2 regions of the Microbispora hainanensis genome follow, and region 1 is predicted to be linked to the other one. Evidence: predicted binding sites of a transcription regulator. Region 1 holds the regulator's gene; the other holds the start of a gene.

Region 1 (7,776 bases):
TGATCCCCCCTCTGGTGGCCGGTAAAAGCCCCTGGCGCAGGCTTGATTTTCCGTAGGAAAGATCGGAACACTTCCCCGGGGGGTCGAGAGAATCTCCTGGCGCGCGGCGAACGGACCCGGAAATCTCGGCCGGGCGAATGCTCATAAGAGATATTCCGGCATCGCATATCGTGCGATATTCGGGCGAGAGCGAAAAACCGGCAGTGATACCAGACCGGGCGTCGAGGGCAGGGGGCGAGTGGCGGCAGACTGGAGAGTGTGCCTTCCGTGCTTCCCGACGGCGATCCCGTCCCCCCGAGCGGCGAGCTGCCGTCCGAGGCCCTCGACGGGCTCGGCTCCCGTCCGTTCGGCTTCTACGTCCACGTCCCGTTCTGCGCGACGCGCTGCGGCTACTGCGACTTCAACACCTACACGGCGTCCGAGCTGGGGCCCGGCGCATCACAGCGCGACTACGCCGCCACCGCGGTCGAGGAGATACGGCTGGCCCGGCGCGTGCTGGGAGACGCCGCGCCGCCCGTTGAGACCGTCTTCTTCGGCGGCGGCACGCCGACCCTGCTGCCCGCCGCCGACCTCGTACGGATCCTGGACGCCATCGGCGAGGAGTTCGGCCTGCGGCCCGGCGCCGAGGTGACGACCGAGGCCAACCCCGAGTCCGTCGACCCGGCCTACCTGAAGGAGCTGCGGGCGGGCGGGTTCACCCGGATGAGCTTCGGCATGCAGAGCGCGGGCGAGCACGTCCTCGCCGTCCTCGACCGGCGGCACACCCCCGGCCGGCCCGCCGAGGCCGTACGAGAGGCCCGCGACGCCGGGTTCGAGCACGTCAACCTCGACCTCATCTACGGCACGCCGGGGGAGAGCGACGACGACTGGAGGGCCTCCCTGGAGGCCGCGCTGGCCGCCGGGCCCGACCACGTCTCGGCGTACTCCCTGATCGTCGAGGACGGCACCCGGCTCGCCGCACGCATCCGGCGCGGCGAGCTGCCGATGCCGGACGACGACGTGGCGGCCGACCGCTACCTGATCGCCGAGGAGATGCTGACGGCCGCGGGCCTGAGCTGGTACGAGATCTCCAACTGGGCGGCGGGAGACGAGGCGCGCTGCCGCCACAACCTGCTCTACTGGACCGGCGGCGACTGGTGGGGGGCCGGGCCGGGGGCGCACAGCCACGTCGGCGGCACCCGCTGGTGGAACGTCAAGCATCCGGCGGCGTACGCCGCCCGGCTGGCGGCCGGGACCTCGCCCGCGCACGCCCGCGAGGTGCTGTCGGCGGAGGACAGGGCCGTCGAAAGGGTCATGCTGGAGCTGCGCCTCGCCTCGGGTCTCCCGCTGGCCGACCTCGCCCCCCAGGCGCGTACGGCGTGCGCGCGGGCACTGGCGGACGGACTGCTGGAGGTGGAGGCGTTCAAGGCGGGCCAGGCCGTGCTCACGCTGCGCGGCAGGCTGCTCGCCGACGCGGTGGTCCGGGACCTCACCCCTTAGATCCGGGATCTCACCCCTTAAACGGGGGCGGTGACGAAGTCGATCAGTTCTTCCACACGGCCGAGGAGCTCGGGCTCCAGGTCGGCGTAGGTCGTGACCCGGCTCAGGATGTGCCGCCACGCCTCCTGGGGGTCCATCCGCCAGCCGAGGGCGGCGATCACGCCCTCCTTCCAGGGCACGCCGCGCGGCACGTCCGGCCAGGCGGGGATGCCGAGCGCCCGGGGCTTGACCGCCTGCCAGATGTCCACGAACGGATGCCCGACGACGAGCACGTCGTCCCCGGACACCCGGGCGGCGATGCGGCTCTCCTTCGAGCCGGGCACCAGGTGGTCGACGAGCACGCCGAGCCGCCTGCCCGGCTCGGGGCCGAACTCCTCGACGATGGCAGGGAGGTCGTCCACCCCTTCGAGGAACTCGACGACGACCCCCTCCACCCGCAGGTCGTGTCCCCAGATCTTCTCCACCAGCGAGGCGTCGTGGACGCCCTCGACGTAGATGCGGCTCCCCTTGGCGACCTGCGCGCGCAGGCCCTCGACCGCGATCGACCCGGAGGCGCTCCGCAGCGGGCCCTTGGGGCCGGCCTGGGGCCGCACCAGCGTCACCGGTTTGCCTTCGAGGAGGAACCCGGCGGGCGTCAGCGGGAACACCCGCCTGCGGCCGAACCGGTCCTCCAGCGTCACGGCCTCCTTGTCGCAGGCCACCACGGCGCCGCAGAAGCGGCCCTCGGCGTCCTCCACCACGAGGTCGGGCTCTGCCGGGACCTCGGGGATCTGCCCCCGCCGTGGCCGCCGCCAGTCTCCGGAAAGCACGTCCCGCCCGTACATGCGGGGAACGCTAGCAAATCACGCCCTGCGGCGGCGGGCCGCGGAGCGGCGCGCGAGTACGACGATCGTCACGATCGGCGCGGCCAGGAAGCCGGCACGACCGGCAGGACGGCGAAGAGCACCCAGGGACCCACAGCAGCGCGGGGCCGGATCGGCCGGGGAGCGGCGTACGGCGGGGGAAACGGGTGCGGCAGCCACAGGGGCGCGCCGGGCCGTGCCGGGGGCATCATGGGCGGGGAACCCGCGTGGTCGCCTCGGCCGGCGCGGGTCTCTGGTGCTCGTGCATAGGGTGAAGAGTCGGCCATGCGGCTTGCGGTCGATTCGCAGCCCGCTTGTCCGTGCCCCCCTGCGCGTTATCGCACCAGGTGGGGTGGTAGCCGTACACTTGGCACTCGGGAACACAGAGTGCCAGAGTCGGTGTTTCCAGGCACAGGGAGGTGACACATTGCTCGACGACCGCAAGCTCGCCGTCCTGCGGGCCATCGTCGAGGACTACGTGTCCACCAACGAGCCGGTGGGGTCCAAGGCCCTGGCGGACAGGCACAACCTCGGCGTCTCTCCGGCGACGATCCGCAACGACATGGCGGCGCTGGAGGAGCAGGGCTACATCACCCAGCCGCACACCAGTGCCGGAAGGGTGCCGACGGACAAGGGATACCGGCTGTTCGTCGACCGGCTGTCCCAGATCAAGCCGCTGTCGGGTGCCGAGCGCAGGGCCATCGAGACCTTCCTCGCCGGGGCCGTGGACCTCGACGAGATCGTCATGCGTACGGTGCGGCTGCTCGCGCAGCTCACCCGTCAGGTCGCGGTGGTGCAGTATCCCTCGCTCACCAGGTCGTCGGTCCGCCATGTGGAGATCGTCCCGCTCGCGGAGCGCCGGGTCATGCTGGTGCTGATCACGAACACCGGGCGGGTCGAGCAGCGTGTGGTCGATCTGCCCGAGGCCATCGCCGACGACCGGATCGCGAATCTGCGCGCCGTGCTCAACGCGTGCCTGGACGGCTGCGGCCTGTCCCAGGTGCCGGAGACGGTGGCCGACATTCCCGACCGCCTGCCCCCCGAGGACAGGCCGGTGGCGGCCACGATCCTCTCCGTGCTGCTTGAGACGCTCGTGGAGCGGCACGAGGAGAAGATCGTCTTCGGTGGCACGGCCAACCTGGCCGCCGCCGACTTCAGCATCGGCCTGCGGGACGTGCTGGAGGCCCTGGAGGAGCAGGTCGTCCTCATCCGCCTGCTGGGGGAGACCGGCGGGCTTTCCGAACTGACCGTCCGCATCGGATCCGAGAACCCCTACAGCGGGCTCCGCGGCACGTCTATCGTGGCCGCCGGATACGGTTCGGGCGACAGAGAACTGGCCCGGCTCGGAGTGCTGGGCCCGACACGAATGGACTATCCGGTGACGATGGGTGCGGTGCGCGCGGTGGCGCGTTACGTCGGCCAGATCCTGGCGGGGTCATAAGTGTCCAACGACTACTACGCGACCCTTGGCGTACGGCGCGACGCCAGCCAGGAAGAGATCAAGAAGGCATACCGCCGTCTTGCCCGTGAGCTGCACCCGGACGTCAACCCCGATCCGGAGACCCAGGAGCGGTTCAAGGAGATCAACCAGGCGTACGAGGTGCTGTCCGACGCGGGCAAGCGCCGCATGTACGACATGGGCGCCGACCCGTTCGGCGGTGGCGGCGGAGCGGGGGCCGGAGCCGGCGGCTTCGGCGCGGGCTTCCCGTTCAGCGACATCATGGACGCCTTCTTCGGCTCGGCGGGCGCCGCGCGGGGGCCCCGCTCCCGTGCCCGCCGGGGCCGCAACGCCACCATCAGGGTCGAGCTCGACCTGGCGGAGGCGGCCTTCGGCACGACCCGCGAGATCGTGGTCGACACGGCCGTGGTCTGCGAGGTCTGCCAGGGCTCCGGGGCGGCGTCCGGCACGCACCCCGACACCTGCGACATGTGTCACGGGCGCGGCGAGGTGTCGCAGGTGACCCGTTCGTTCCTCGGCCAGGTCATGACCTCGCGTCCCTGCCCCCAGTGCGGCGGGTACGGCAGCGTCATCCGGCACCCCTGCATGGAGTGCTCGGGCGAGGGACGGGTGCGGACCCGGCGCACGATCAAGGTCAGGATCCCGGCCGGCGTCGAGGACGGCACGCACATCCAGCTCGCCGGCGAGGGCGAGGTCGGCCCCGGCGGCGGGCCTCCCGGCGACCTGTTCCTGGAGATCGTCGAGCGGCCGCACCAGATCTTCGAGCGGCGCGGCGACGACCTGCACTGCACGGTGGCCATCCCGATGACGGCCGCCGCGCTCGGCACCTCGCTCACGATCGAGACCCTCGACGGCGCGGAGGAGATCGACATCCGGCCCGGCACCCAGGCCGGCCAGGTCATCCCCCTGTACGGCAAGGGCGTCCAGCGGCTCAACGAGACCGGCAGAGGCGACCTGCTGATCCACGTGAACGTCGAGACGCCGAGCAAGCTCGACCCGCAGCAGGAGGAACTGCTGCGCGAGCTGGCGAAGCTGCGCGGCGAGGAGCGCCCGCCCGGCAAGTTCTCCCCGGGCCAGCAGGGCTTCTTCTCCCGCCTGCGGGACGCCTTCAACGGCCGCTGAGCTGATCGCATGACTGTTCCCGTGTTCCTGTCGGACGCGGCCGGCCAGACGGGGGACACGATCGTCCTCGACGGGCCCGAGGGGCGGCACGCCGCCGCCGTACGCCGCCTGCGGCCGGGGGAGCGGATCGACCTGACCGACGGCGCGGGGCGGGTGGCCGAGTGCACGGTCACGGCGGCGGGGAAGGACTCGCTGACCGCCGAGGTGCTGCGCCGCTATGAGGTCCCGCCGCCCCGGCCGAGACTGGTGGTCGTCCAGGGCCTGCCCAAGGGCGACCGGGGCGAGCTCGCGGTCGAGATGATGACCGAGGCCGGGGTCGACGTGATCGTCCCCTGGGCCGCCTCCCGGTGCGTCACCCAGTGGAAGGGCGACCGGGCCGCCAAGGCCCTCGCCCGCTGGCGCGGCACGGCCCGCGAGGCGGCCAAGCAGGCCCGGCGCTTCCATCTGCCCGAGGTGACAGAGCAGGCCACGACCGCGGCGGTCGGCGCGCTCGTCTCGTCGGCGGCGCTCGCGGTCGTCCTGCACGAGGAGGCCGCCGAGCCGCTGAGCCGCCTGCCCCTGCCGGAGGAGCCGGGCGACATCGTGATGATCGTCGGCCCGGAGGGCGGCGTCACCGACGAGGAGATCGCCACGTTGCGGGCCGCGGGAGCCACGCCGGCCCTGCTGGGGCCGACGGTGCTGCGCACCTCGACTGCGGGCGTGGCCGCGGCGGCCGTCCTGATGTCCCGCTGCGGCCGCTGGTGACGCACGGCCGCGGCGCATAGCCCGGCCTCGGCTCATAGTCCGGCCGCGGCGCATAGCCCCGCCACGGCTGACAAAGCCGTCCCGTCAACTCGGAGGCCGGGACCGGCCCGTCCACCGGGCCGCGGACCCCGGCCGACGACCAGGGGGCCGGGTCAGGGCGAGGGCGAGGGCGACGGGGCCGCCGCCGCTTCGGGCGTCGCCGCCTCCGCGGGAGGCGGCGTGCTCGGGGTGACCGGGGGCGCGGACGTCGTGCGCGGAGGCGACGACGGGCGGCGCGAGGCCGACGGCGTCGTCACGGGCGTCTCCTGCGTCACCGACGTGGGCGAGCACGTCGGCGGGAGGGCCGTGTCGGGCTCGATCACCCCGGCCTCGGGGGTGGGCGTGACGCAGGGATCGGACGGCGACGGCGACGGTCTGGTGGTCGCCTCCGTCTTGGGCGTGGGGGTCGGGCTGGGCCGTTCGCGCGACGGGCTCGGGGTGACGGGCACGATCACGACCGGCCGCGAGGGCTCCGCCGGGTTGGGCGGCCGGATCACCGACGAGGTGTCCCTGTTGTCCTCACGTTCGTCGCCGGCGTTGGAGATGCCCGTTGATTGCGCCACCTGGTCGCGCAGGCCGGGGACGATCATCACGACCGCGCCCGCCACGAGCACGGCCCCGGCGGCGGCCGCTCCGACCCGCCGCCACAGCAGGTGCCGCAGGCCGCGCAGACCACGCTGCTCGATCCGCCCGCGGATGATTTCGAGTCCATCGGGAGACGGCACGACCGAGTCCGCCTCCGCGCGCAGGGCACGGCGGAGCAGCTCGCCGTACTCGTCGTCGGGAGGGAAGGTCATGAGAACTGCTCCAGTGCCATCCGTAGTGCGGCCATGCCGCGGGCCGTGTGACTCTTCACGGCGCCCTTGCTGATCCCCATCGCGTGGGCGATCTCGGCTTCCGACAGGTCGCCGTAGTATCGCAGCACCAGTGCCTCGCGCTGCCGGGTGGGTAAGCCGCGCAGCGCCTCGATGACGGCCGAGCGCTCCAGTTCGCCGATCGCGCCGTTCTCAGCGCTGGGCGCGTCGGGCAGCCCCTTGGGCGCGTACTTCTCGACGACCGCTCGGTGCCGCAGCACGGAACGCGATCGGTTCACGACCGATTGCCGAAGGTAGGCCAGTGCCTTGTCGGTGTCCCTCAGCCTGCGCCAGGCGCCATGAAGGGCGACGAACGCGTCCTGAACGACCTCTTCGGCGCTGGCCACATCACGCACCAGCAGCACGGCGAGACGCACCAGTGACCGATAGTGAGCGCTGTAGAGCGCCGTCACGGCCATGTCGGCATCCCACCCGACGGGCACCGTTCCCAACGACCTGTCGGCCACGAGGGTCTCGGTGGTCACATCAATAGGACGCTCGTCATCCTCGGGGGGTTTACGTTCTTCCGAATCATGAGGGGGCATGGCCCAGTGGTGTCCTCGCCCGACACTAGGGGGGTTTTCTGGTGCAGTCTCGCACACTCACCCTAGCCCGGGGGATCATTGCAGTCATCAACTAGTGTCAACGGCTAGGCTTTCGCGCGTGAGCGACTGCCTCTTCTGCAAGATCGTGGCCAAGGAGGTCCCGGCGGACATCGTCCTGGAGACCGGGCGGGCGCTGGCCTTCCGCGACATCAACCCGCAGGCCCCCACCCACGTCCTCGTCGTGCCGAGGGCCCACCACGAGAACGCCGCCGCGCTGGCGGCGGCCGACGACGGCCTGGCAGACGACCTGCTCAAGGCCTGCCACGCGGTGGCCGTACAGGAGGGCGTGGCCGAGAGCGGCTACCGGATCGTGTTCAACACCGGAGAGGGCGCCGGGCAGACGGTCTTCCACGTCCACGCGCACGTCCTCGGCGGCCGGGGCCTCACCTGGCCCCCCGGCTGAGCGGCTAAAGTGGGGAGGGAGCTAGGGAGGCGATCAGGGCCGCAAAGGCCGCCCATGTCCGAGTCACAGCAAATGCACAAGACCCAGGCCAAGGTAGTCATCCCCGAGGGGCAGCCGATGGTCAGCCTCCTCGGGTCGGGCGACGAGCTGCTACGGGTCATCGAGGGCGCCTTCAGCGCCGATATCCACGTGCGGGGCAACGAAATCACGATCACCGGCAGTCCCGAGG
Region 2 (7,776 bases), 3.3 Mb from region 1:
ATGCAGTCGTGATGGCGGCAATACCCAGCAGACAAGGCGAATCACACAATATGCGCATTTTTCGTCTTGATCCTGGTTTCTCGCTGCCCCTCATCCCGCCCGTCTATACGCCCGGCTCACGCAGAACGGCGAGCCCGGCTCACCCACGCGGCATATCAGGACAAATCACCCCACTACTGCATGTCGTTCTCCCGGGGGCCGACGATGGAGCGCTCCAACGCCTCCTCCGGAAAGCTTCTCGCGCCGGTCAAGGGGGCGCGGTCACTGGACAGTCAGGCCGCCGACGAACAACACCACCAGCGCGACGATCCAGGCCGCCACGGCGACGCCGTACAGGGACTCGCGCCGGGCGAACCAGGCGAACCCGGTGGCGCACACCGCAACCACTCCGACCATCACGGACACCGTGACCACCGAGGCGATCCGGTCCGCACAGCCCGGCGACGGTCCCACGCTCGTCGTGCAGAAGGCCTGCGTGCTCCAGTCGCCGAAAACCGCGAACCCCCACAGCGCGGCGAGCAGCAGGCTCGCCGCGGCCGGGATCGCCGGAGGAACCACGGTGCGCGTCACCCGGGTACAGATACCCGTCCCGGGAAAGAGCGACACGCGAGAGAAATACCGTTTCGGCATCGCGGTGTCCATCGCTAAGCTCTTGAGTTTCCCGCTTCCACAAGTCCCGACCTCGTCATGCCCAGAGGAGTTTTCGCATGCCCGGAGATGTGCTCGAAGCCGAGCGCGCCCATCTCGCGGCCTCCCGAGCCGCGCTGCGAGCGATGCGCGAGCACGCGCAGTCGCTGTCGGCGGACGCCGCCGGCGACTGGGTGTCGCAGCAGGTTCTGCAGGGCCTGCTCGACCAGCGGGTGGCCGCACTGGCCGACCACCCCGACGCGCCGCTGTTCTTCGGCCGGTTGGACCGTGCGGCCGGCGACGACCTGCCGAGCACGGTCTACGTCGGCCGCAGGCACGTCCACGACGAGAGCAGCCGGCCCCTCGTGATCGACTGGCGCGCCCCGGTCTCGCGCGCCTTCTACCAGGCCAGCCCCGCCGACCCGATGGGGGTGGCGCTGCGCCGCCGGTTCGGCTACCAGGGCGGCGACCTCACCGCGTACGAGGACGAGCCGCTCGACGGCCGGGCGCTCGGGCAGAGCAGGCTGCTGACCGAGGAGATCGAGCGGCCCCGCACCGGCCCGATGCGCGACATCGTGGCGACCATCCAGCCCGACCAGGACGAGATCGTCCGCGCCGACCTCGGCGTGACCGTCTGCGTGCAGGGGGCGCCGGGCACGGGCAAGACGGCCGTGGGCCTGCACCGCGCGGCCTACCTGCTCTTCACCCACCGGGAGAAGCTGGCGCGCTCGGGCGTGACGATCGTCGGGCCCAACCGGGCCTTCCTGTCCTACATCTCCTCGGTGCTGCCCGCGCTCGGCGAGGTGAAGGTCGACCAGACGACGGTGGCCGGGGTCCTGGGCGACCATGCCCATCCCGAGGACCCCGCGGTGGCGGCCGTGAAGGGCGACGCCCGCATGGCCGAGGTCGTCAGGCGGGCGCTGTGGCTGCACGTGACCAAGCCGGTCGACGGGGTGCTGTTCACCAAGGGCATCAACCGCTATCGGGTGCCCGATCACGAGGTCCGCGAGATCGTCGCCTCGCTGCGCGGCACGACCCGGTACGGCCCGGGCCGCGCCACCCTGGCCCAGCGGCTCGCCCACGCCGTGCTCGTCCAGATGGAACGGCGCGGCGAGTCGCCCGACGACCGGGTCCAGGACGCCGTGGCCCGGTCGAAGCCGGTCAAGGCCGTGCTCGACGCCGTCTGGCCGAAGCTCACCCCCGAGCAGGTGCTGTTCCGGCTGCTGTCGGACGCGGAGTTCCTCGCCAAGGCGGCGAAGTCGGACCTCTCGCCGGAGGAGCAGGCCCTGATCCTGTGGCGCAAGCCGTACAAGTCGCACCGCTCGGCCAAGTGGACGGCCGCCGACGCGGCGCTGCTGGACGAGCTGGCCGACCTCATCGAACGGACGCCGTCGCGGGGACACCTCGTGGTGGACGAGGCGCAGGACCTGTCGGCGATGCAGTTGCGGGCGCTCGGACGCCGCTGCCGCACCGGCTCGGCCACCGTGCTCGGCGATCTCGCCCAGGGCACCACGCCCTGGTCGGCGCGTTCGTGGAAGACCGTGCTCGACCACCTCGGCCAGCCGTCCGGCGAGGTCACCGAGCTCACGCTCGGCTTCCGTGTGCCTCGCGAGGTCCTCGACTTCGCCGCGCGGCTGCTGCCCTCCGTGGCGCCGGATCTCGCCCCGCCGCGCTCGCTGCGTCCCGGCGCAGGCTCCCTGTCCGTACGCCGCGAGGCCGACGTCACCGCCGCCCTCCCCGGGGCCGTACGGCAGGCTCTCGCGCAGGAGGGCTCCATCGGCGTCATCGCCCCGGACTCGGCCCTTCCCGCGCTCTCGGCGGCTCTGGAGGCCGCGGCGGTGCCGCACACGGTGCTCGGCCCCGACTCGACGGGCGACGACCGGGTGCTGCTGGTCCCGGCGACGCTCGCCAAGGGTCTGGAGTACGACCACGTGATCGTCGTCGAGCCGGCCGCGATCGTGGAGGCGGAGGAGCGTGGCCTCGCCCGCCTCTACGTGGTCCTCACCCGGGCGGTAACGTCGCTGACCGTCCTGCACGACCGCGATCTTCCGGAGGAGCTGCGATGACCTCTCCCGACGTACGCGTCCGCTATGGAGCGCTCGACGACGTCCCGGCCGTACTGCGGTTCTGGCTTGAGGCCGCGGAGAACACCGACAGGCACGACGACGCGGGCAAGGTGGTGGCCCTGATCGAGCGCGATCCCGAGGCGCTGCTCGTCGCCGAGATCGACGGCCGCATGGTCGGCACGCTCATCGCCGGATGGGACGGCTGGCGCGCCCACCTCTACCGGCTCGCCGTGGACCCCGCCCACCGGCGCATGGGCATCGGATCGCTGCTGATCCGGGCCGCCGAGGAGCGGTTCAGGAAGTTCGGCGCGTTCCGCGCCGACGCGATGGTCCTGCACGACAACGCCCTGGCGCATCACGCCTGGACTGCGGCGGGATACACGATGCAGACCGACTGCGCCCGCTGGGTCAGACGCCTCACCTGACGCGTTCAACGGGAAAGGGCGGTTCCCCCGAGGGGAACCGCCCTTCCGTTGAGACGAAGCAGGCAGATGGATCAGAAGTCCATGTCGCCGCCGCCGGGCATGGCGGGGGCCTTCTCCTTCTCGGGCTTCTCGGCGATGACGGCCTCGGTGGTCAGGAACAGCGCCGCGATGGACGCCGCGTTCTGCAGCGCCGAGCGGGTGACCTTGGCCGGGTCGATGATGCCGGACTCGAACATGTTGACGTACTCGCCGGTCGCGGCGTTGAGGCCCTCACCAGCCGGGAGGTTGCGGACCTTCTCCACCACGACGCCGCCCTCGAGGCCGGCGTTGACGGCGATCTGCTTCAGCGGCTCCTCAAGGGCCTTGCGGACGATCGCGGCACCGGTGGCCTCGTCGCCGTTGACCTCGAGCTTGTCGAACGCGTTGGCGCCGGCCTGCAGCAGAGCCACGCCACCACCGGGGACGATGCCCTCCTCGACCGCGGCCTTCGCGTTGCGGACGGCGTCCTCGATGCGGTGCTTGCGCTCCTTGAGCTCGACCTCGGTGGCCGCGCCGGCCTTGATGACGGCGACGCCGCCGGCCAGCTTGGCGAGGCGCTCCTGGAGCTTCTCGCGGTCGTAGTCGGAGTCGGTGCGCTCGATCTCGGCGCGGATCTCGTTGACCCGGCCGGCGATCTGCTCGGCGTCACCGGCGCCGTCGACGATCGTGGTCTCGTCCTTGGTGACGACGACCTTGCGGGCGCGGCCGAGCAGGTCGAGGGTGGCGTTCTCGAGCTTGAGACCGACCTCCTCGGAGATGACCTGGCCACCGGTGAGGATGGCGATGTCGCCCAGCATGGCCTTGCGGCGGTCGCCGAAGCCCGGAGCCTTGACGGCGACGGACTTGAACAGGCCGCGGATCTTGTTGACGACCAGGGTGGCCAGGGCCTCGCCCTCGACGTCCTCGGCGATGATGACCAGCGGCTTGCCGGACTGCACGACCTTGTCGAGCAGCGGCAGCAGGTCCTTGTTGGCCGAGACCTTGGAGTTGACGATCAGGATGTACGGGTCCTCGAAGACCGCCTCCATGCGCTCGGGGTCGGTCACGAAGTAGCCGGACACGTAGCCCTTGTCGAAGCGCATGCCCTCGGTGAGCTCCAGCTCCAGGCCGAAGGTGTTGCTCTCCTCGACGGTGATGACGCCTTCCTTGCCCACCTTGTCCATCGCCTCGGCGATGAGGGCGCCGATCTCGGTGTCGGCGGCGGAGATGGAGGCGGTGGAGGCGATCTGCTCCTTGGTCTCCACGTCCTTGGCGAGCTTCGACAGCTCCTCGCTGACGCGCTCGACGGCGGCCTCGATGCCCTTCTTCAGCGCCATCGGGTTCGCACCCGCGGCGACGTTGCGCAGACCCTCACGGACCAGCGCCTGGGCGAGCACGGTAGCCGTCGTGGTGCCGTCACCGGCGACGTCGTCGGTCTTCTTGGCGACTTCCTTGACGAGCTCGGCGCCGATCTTCTCCCACGGGTCCTCGAGCTCGATCTCCTTGGCGATGGAGACACCGTCGTTGGTGATCGTGGGGGCGCCCCACTTCTTCTCCAGCACGACGTTGCGGCCCTTCGGGCCGAGGGTCACCTTCACGGCGTCGGCGAGCTGGTTCATACCGCGCTCGAGACCGCGCCGGGCGTCCTCGTCAAACGCGATCATCTTGGCTGCCATTAGGCTAGACCTCCCAGTAGCAGGGTGTCTTCACGGACCGAGCCGACGCCCGCGACGGCATGGACCCGCTATCCCTGCGCGGGCCCCATCGCCCCGATCCCGATTGTTGTCACTCTCGACCTCAGAGTGCCAAACAAGTATTTAGCACTCTACCCCTGAGAGTGCAAGCGGAAGCCATGCTGACCAGCTTGTACGGTATGTCCGGAGCATCCCTTCGGTGCGCCGCGCCACCTGCCGAGACTCACCAGCCGAGCCGGCCGAGACCAAGGGGCCAGGCTCCCTCCGGAGCACCACACTCACCGGCCTGAACCGCGGGGCCGAGTAAGGCAAAGAAGGCGTACAGCAGGCGGAAGGCCCGGTGCGCGGGGTCGCGCACCGGGCCTTCCGTAGGTCGATGACGGGATCAGACGGCGCGTACGGCTTCCGCCTGCGGGCCCTTCTGACCCTGCGTGATGTCGAACTCAACCCGCTGACCCTGCTCGAGGGCCTTGTAGCCGTCCATCAGGATTGCCGAGTAATGGACGAACACGTCCTTACCACCGTCTACCGCGATGAAGCCGTAGCCCTTGTCCGCGTTAAACCATTTGACGGTGCCCTGCGCCACTTCCGACTCCTCTTGCTGGGCTGGGGACCACACCCAAGAAGCCCCCGGTTTTGTCGATCGACATCGACCATACCCGTGTCAAGCCGTAGGACAACAGAGTCAATCCGCAAACTACTACTTGGCGTTCGCTCAAAGCGGGACCGAAGAATATTCACTTTACTGTTTAATAGTTGAGAGCTGCACCATTTGCCATGGCACCGTATGACTTCTCCACCCACAGAAGCGCATGTCAGGTGCTCGGCCCCGGTGCGGCGGCTCAGCCTCCGGCGACGGCGGGGATGACCGAAATCTGCACTCCGTCCGGCGTGGCGGTGTCCAGACCCTCGGCGAATCGGACGTCCTCTTCTCCGACGTAGACGTTGACAAAACGCCGGATCTTACCGGTCTCGTCCAGGATGCGCCCGCCGATGCCCGGGTAGTCCGCGTCGAGCTTCTGCAGGACCTCGCGAAGCGTTCCTCCCTCGCCGCTCACCTCCGCGGCCCCGTTGGTGTACGTCCGGAGAATCGTCGGAATCCGCACGGAAACGCTCATTGTTCGCTCGCTTTCGTTACTGCCGATGGGCCTTTTGAAACGCTTTCAGTTGGCGAATGCCGCACGGAACGCGTCGAGAGAGGGACGGATGACGGCGGTGGGACGGGCGTGCTCGGCCACCGCGTCGAGCGTCTTGAGCCCGTCGCCGGTGTTCAGCACCACGGTCTCGGCGTCCGGGTCGAGGCGGCCCTCGCGGACCAGCTTGCGCAGCACGCCGACCGTGACGCCGCCCGCGGTCTCGGCGAAGACGCCCTCGGTCCTGGCCAGCAGGCGGATCGCGTCGACGATCTCCTCGTCGGTCACGTCCTCCACCGCGCCGCCCGTCCGGCGCGCGATGTCGAGCACGTACGGCCCGTCCGCCGGGTTGCCGATTGCCAGGGACTTGGCGATGGTGTCGGGCCGCACCGGCTGCACCACGTCCTGCCGGGCCTTGAACGCCCGGGAGACCGGCGAGCAGCCCTCGGCCTGCGCACCGAAGATCCGGTAGGGCCGCTCCTCGACCAGCCCCAGCTTGATCAGCTCACGGAAGCCCTTGTCGATCTTCGTGAGCTGCGAGCCGGAGGCCACCGGGATGACGATCTGGTCGGGCAGCCGCCAGCCGAGCTGCTCGGCGATCTCGTACGCCAGCGTCTTGGAGCCCTCGGCATAGTAGGGCCGGAGATTGACGTTGACGAAGCCCCACTTCTCACCCAGCTCGTCGCCGATGAGCTCGGAGCAGAAGCGGTTGACCTCGTCGTAGGTGCCGTCGATGGCGACGAGGCGGCCGCCGTACACCGCGGCCATGGTCACCTTGGCCGGCTCCAGGTCGGCGGGGATGAACACGCAGGAGTCCAGCCCGGCCCGGGCGGCCGCCGCGCCCACCGCGCCGGCGAGGTTGCCGGTGGAGGAGCACGACAGGGTGTGGAAGCCGAAGTTGCGCGCGGCCTCCAGCGCGATCGCGACGACCCGGTCCTTGAAGGAGTGGGTCGGGTTGCCGGAGTCGTCCTTGACGTGCAGCGACCGCAGGCCCAGCTCGGCCGCCAGCCTGTCGGCCTTCACGAGCTTGGTCCAGCCTGGCTGGAGGTTGGGCTTGGCCGTCACGCCGGCGGGAACGGGGAGCAGGGAGCGGTAACGCCAGATGTTCGCCGGGCCGGACTCGATGTCCTCCCGACGGATCTCGCCGAAATCGTACGCCACCTCAAGGGGGCCGAAACACTCCGTACAGGCGAAAATCGGGCCGAGTTCGTAAAGAGCGCCACATTCACGACACGAAAGTCCGGTGGCGGGGCCGAACTCGACGGTGTTCGCGGGAGTGCTAGCGGCAGTGCTGGTGTGCGCCATGAAGCGAGGCCTTTCCCTCATCTTCGCTCGCGACCACCTTGGCCACGAGCCGGAATTGGCACCTGTCCCGGCCGGGCCTCGTGGGCACGAGTTCGACACCGGGGAGGTTGCCGGGGCTTCGCAGGGCCGGTCCCTCCACCCCTCTGGATGAGCATGTTCAGTTGTAGGACCTTCCAGAGAAGGTCCTTAAGTGCCCCTCCTGCCAATCTTTGCCCCGTCGCGTCACCCAGAGCGGCACCTCGCGGCGTTGTCGTCGTCGCCCGTGGCCTCCGGCTACGAGCTCCTCCTCCGCCTTGCGATGCACCAGTCTGGCCATCGCCCCGTGCGGGCAAATCTTGTCAGTCGCGGCACTAGCACTGTACCCCGGCGTCCCCGGTGTCCGTTCTGACGTCTCATATGGCGAGACGTTTTGTATCAGCCGTACGCCTCGCCGAGGGCGCTCTGCACGTACTTGCGCGCTTGGTGGATGCGGGACTTGACCGTCCCGAGGGGGATTTTGAGCTGGTCG

The links. The regulator HrcA, encoded in region 1, represses chaperone genes, less so after heat shock. The targets are predictions, from matches to a motif close to TTGGCACTCTCNNNNNGAGAGTGCCAA.
Region 2: the regulator HrcA is predicted to act here: its motif matches at 4,954-4,980, upstream of groL (chaperonin GroEL).

What each region holds. Positions count from the first base shown of each region.
Region 1 is NZ_CP108086.1:4,731,588-4,739,363, forward strand. It holds gene hemW (radical SAM family heme chaperone HemW) at 259-1,479, shown strand; gene OHB01_RS22100 (DUF3097 domain-containing protein) at 1,497-2,303, opposite strand; gene hrcA (heat-inducible transcriptional repressor HrcA) at 2,749-3,762, shown strand; gene dnaJ (molecular chaperone DnaJ) at 3,763-4,902, shown strand; gene OHB01_RS22115 (16S rRNA (uracil(1498)-N(3))-methyltransferase) at 4,912-5,646, shown strand; gene OHB01_RS22120 (hypothetical protein) at 5,799-6,482, opposite strand; gene OHB01_RS22125 (SigE family RNA polymerase sigma factor) at 6,479-6,958, opposite strand; gene OHB01_RS22130 (histidine triad nucleotide-binding protein) at 7,203-7,547, shown strand; gene OHB01_RS22135 (PhoH family protein) at 7,602-7,776, shown strand, end outside.
Region 2 is NZ_CP108086.1:1,434,461-1,442,236, forward strand. It holds gene OHB01_RS06525 (hypothetical protein) at 262-642, opposite strand; gene OHB01_RS06530 (HelD family protein) at 708-2,693, shown strand; gene OHB01_RS06535 (GNAT family N-acetyltransferase) at 2,690-3,118, shown strand; gene groL (chaperonin GroEL) at 3,190-4,812, opposite strand; gene OHB01_RS06545 (cold-shock protein) at 5,216-5,416, opposite strand; gene OHB01_RS06550 (MoaD/ThiS family protein) at 5,673-5,948, opposite strand; gene thrC (threonine synthase) at 5,994-7,268, opposite strand; SAM riboswitch class I at 7,283-7,422, opposite strand; gene OHB01_RS06560 (RNA polymerase sigma factor) at 7,683-7,776, opposite strand, start outside.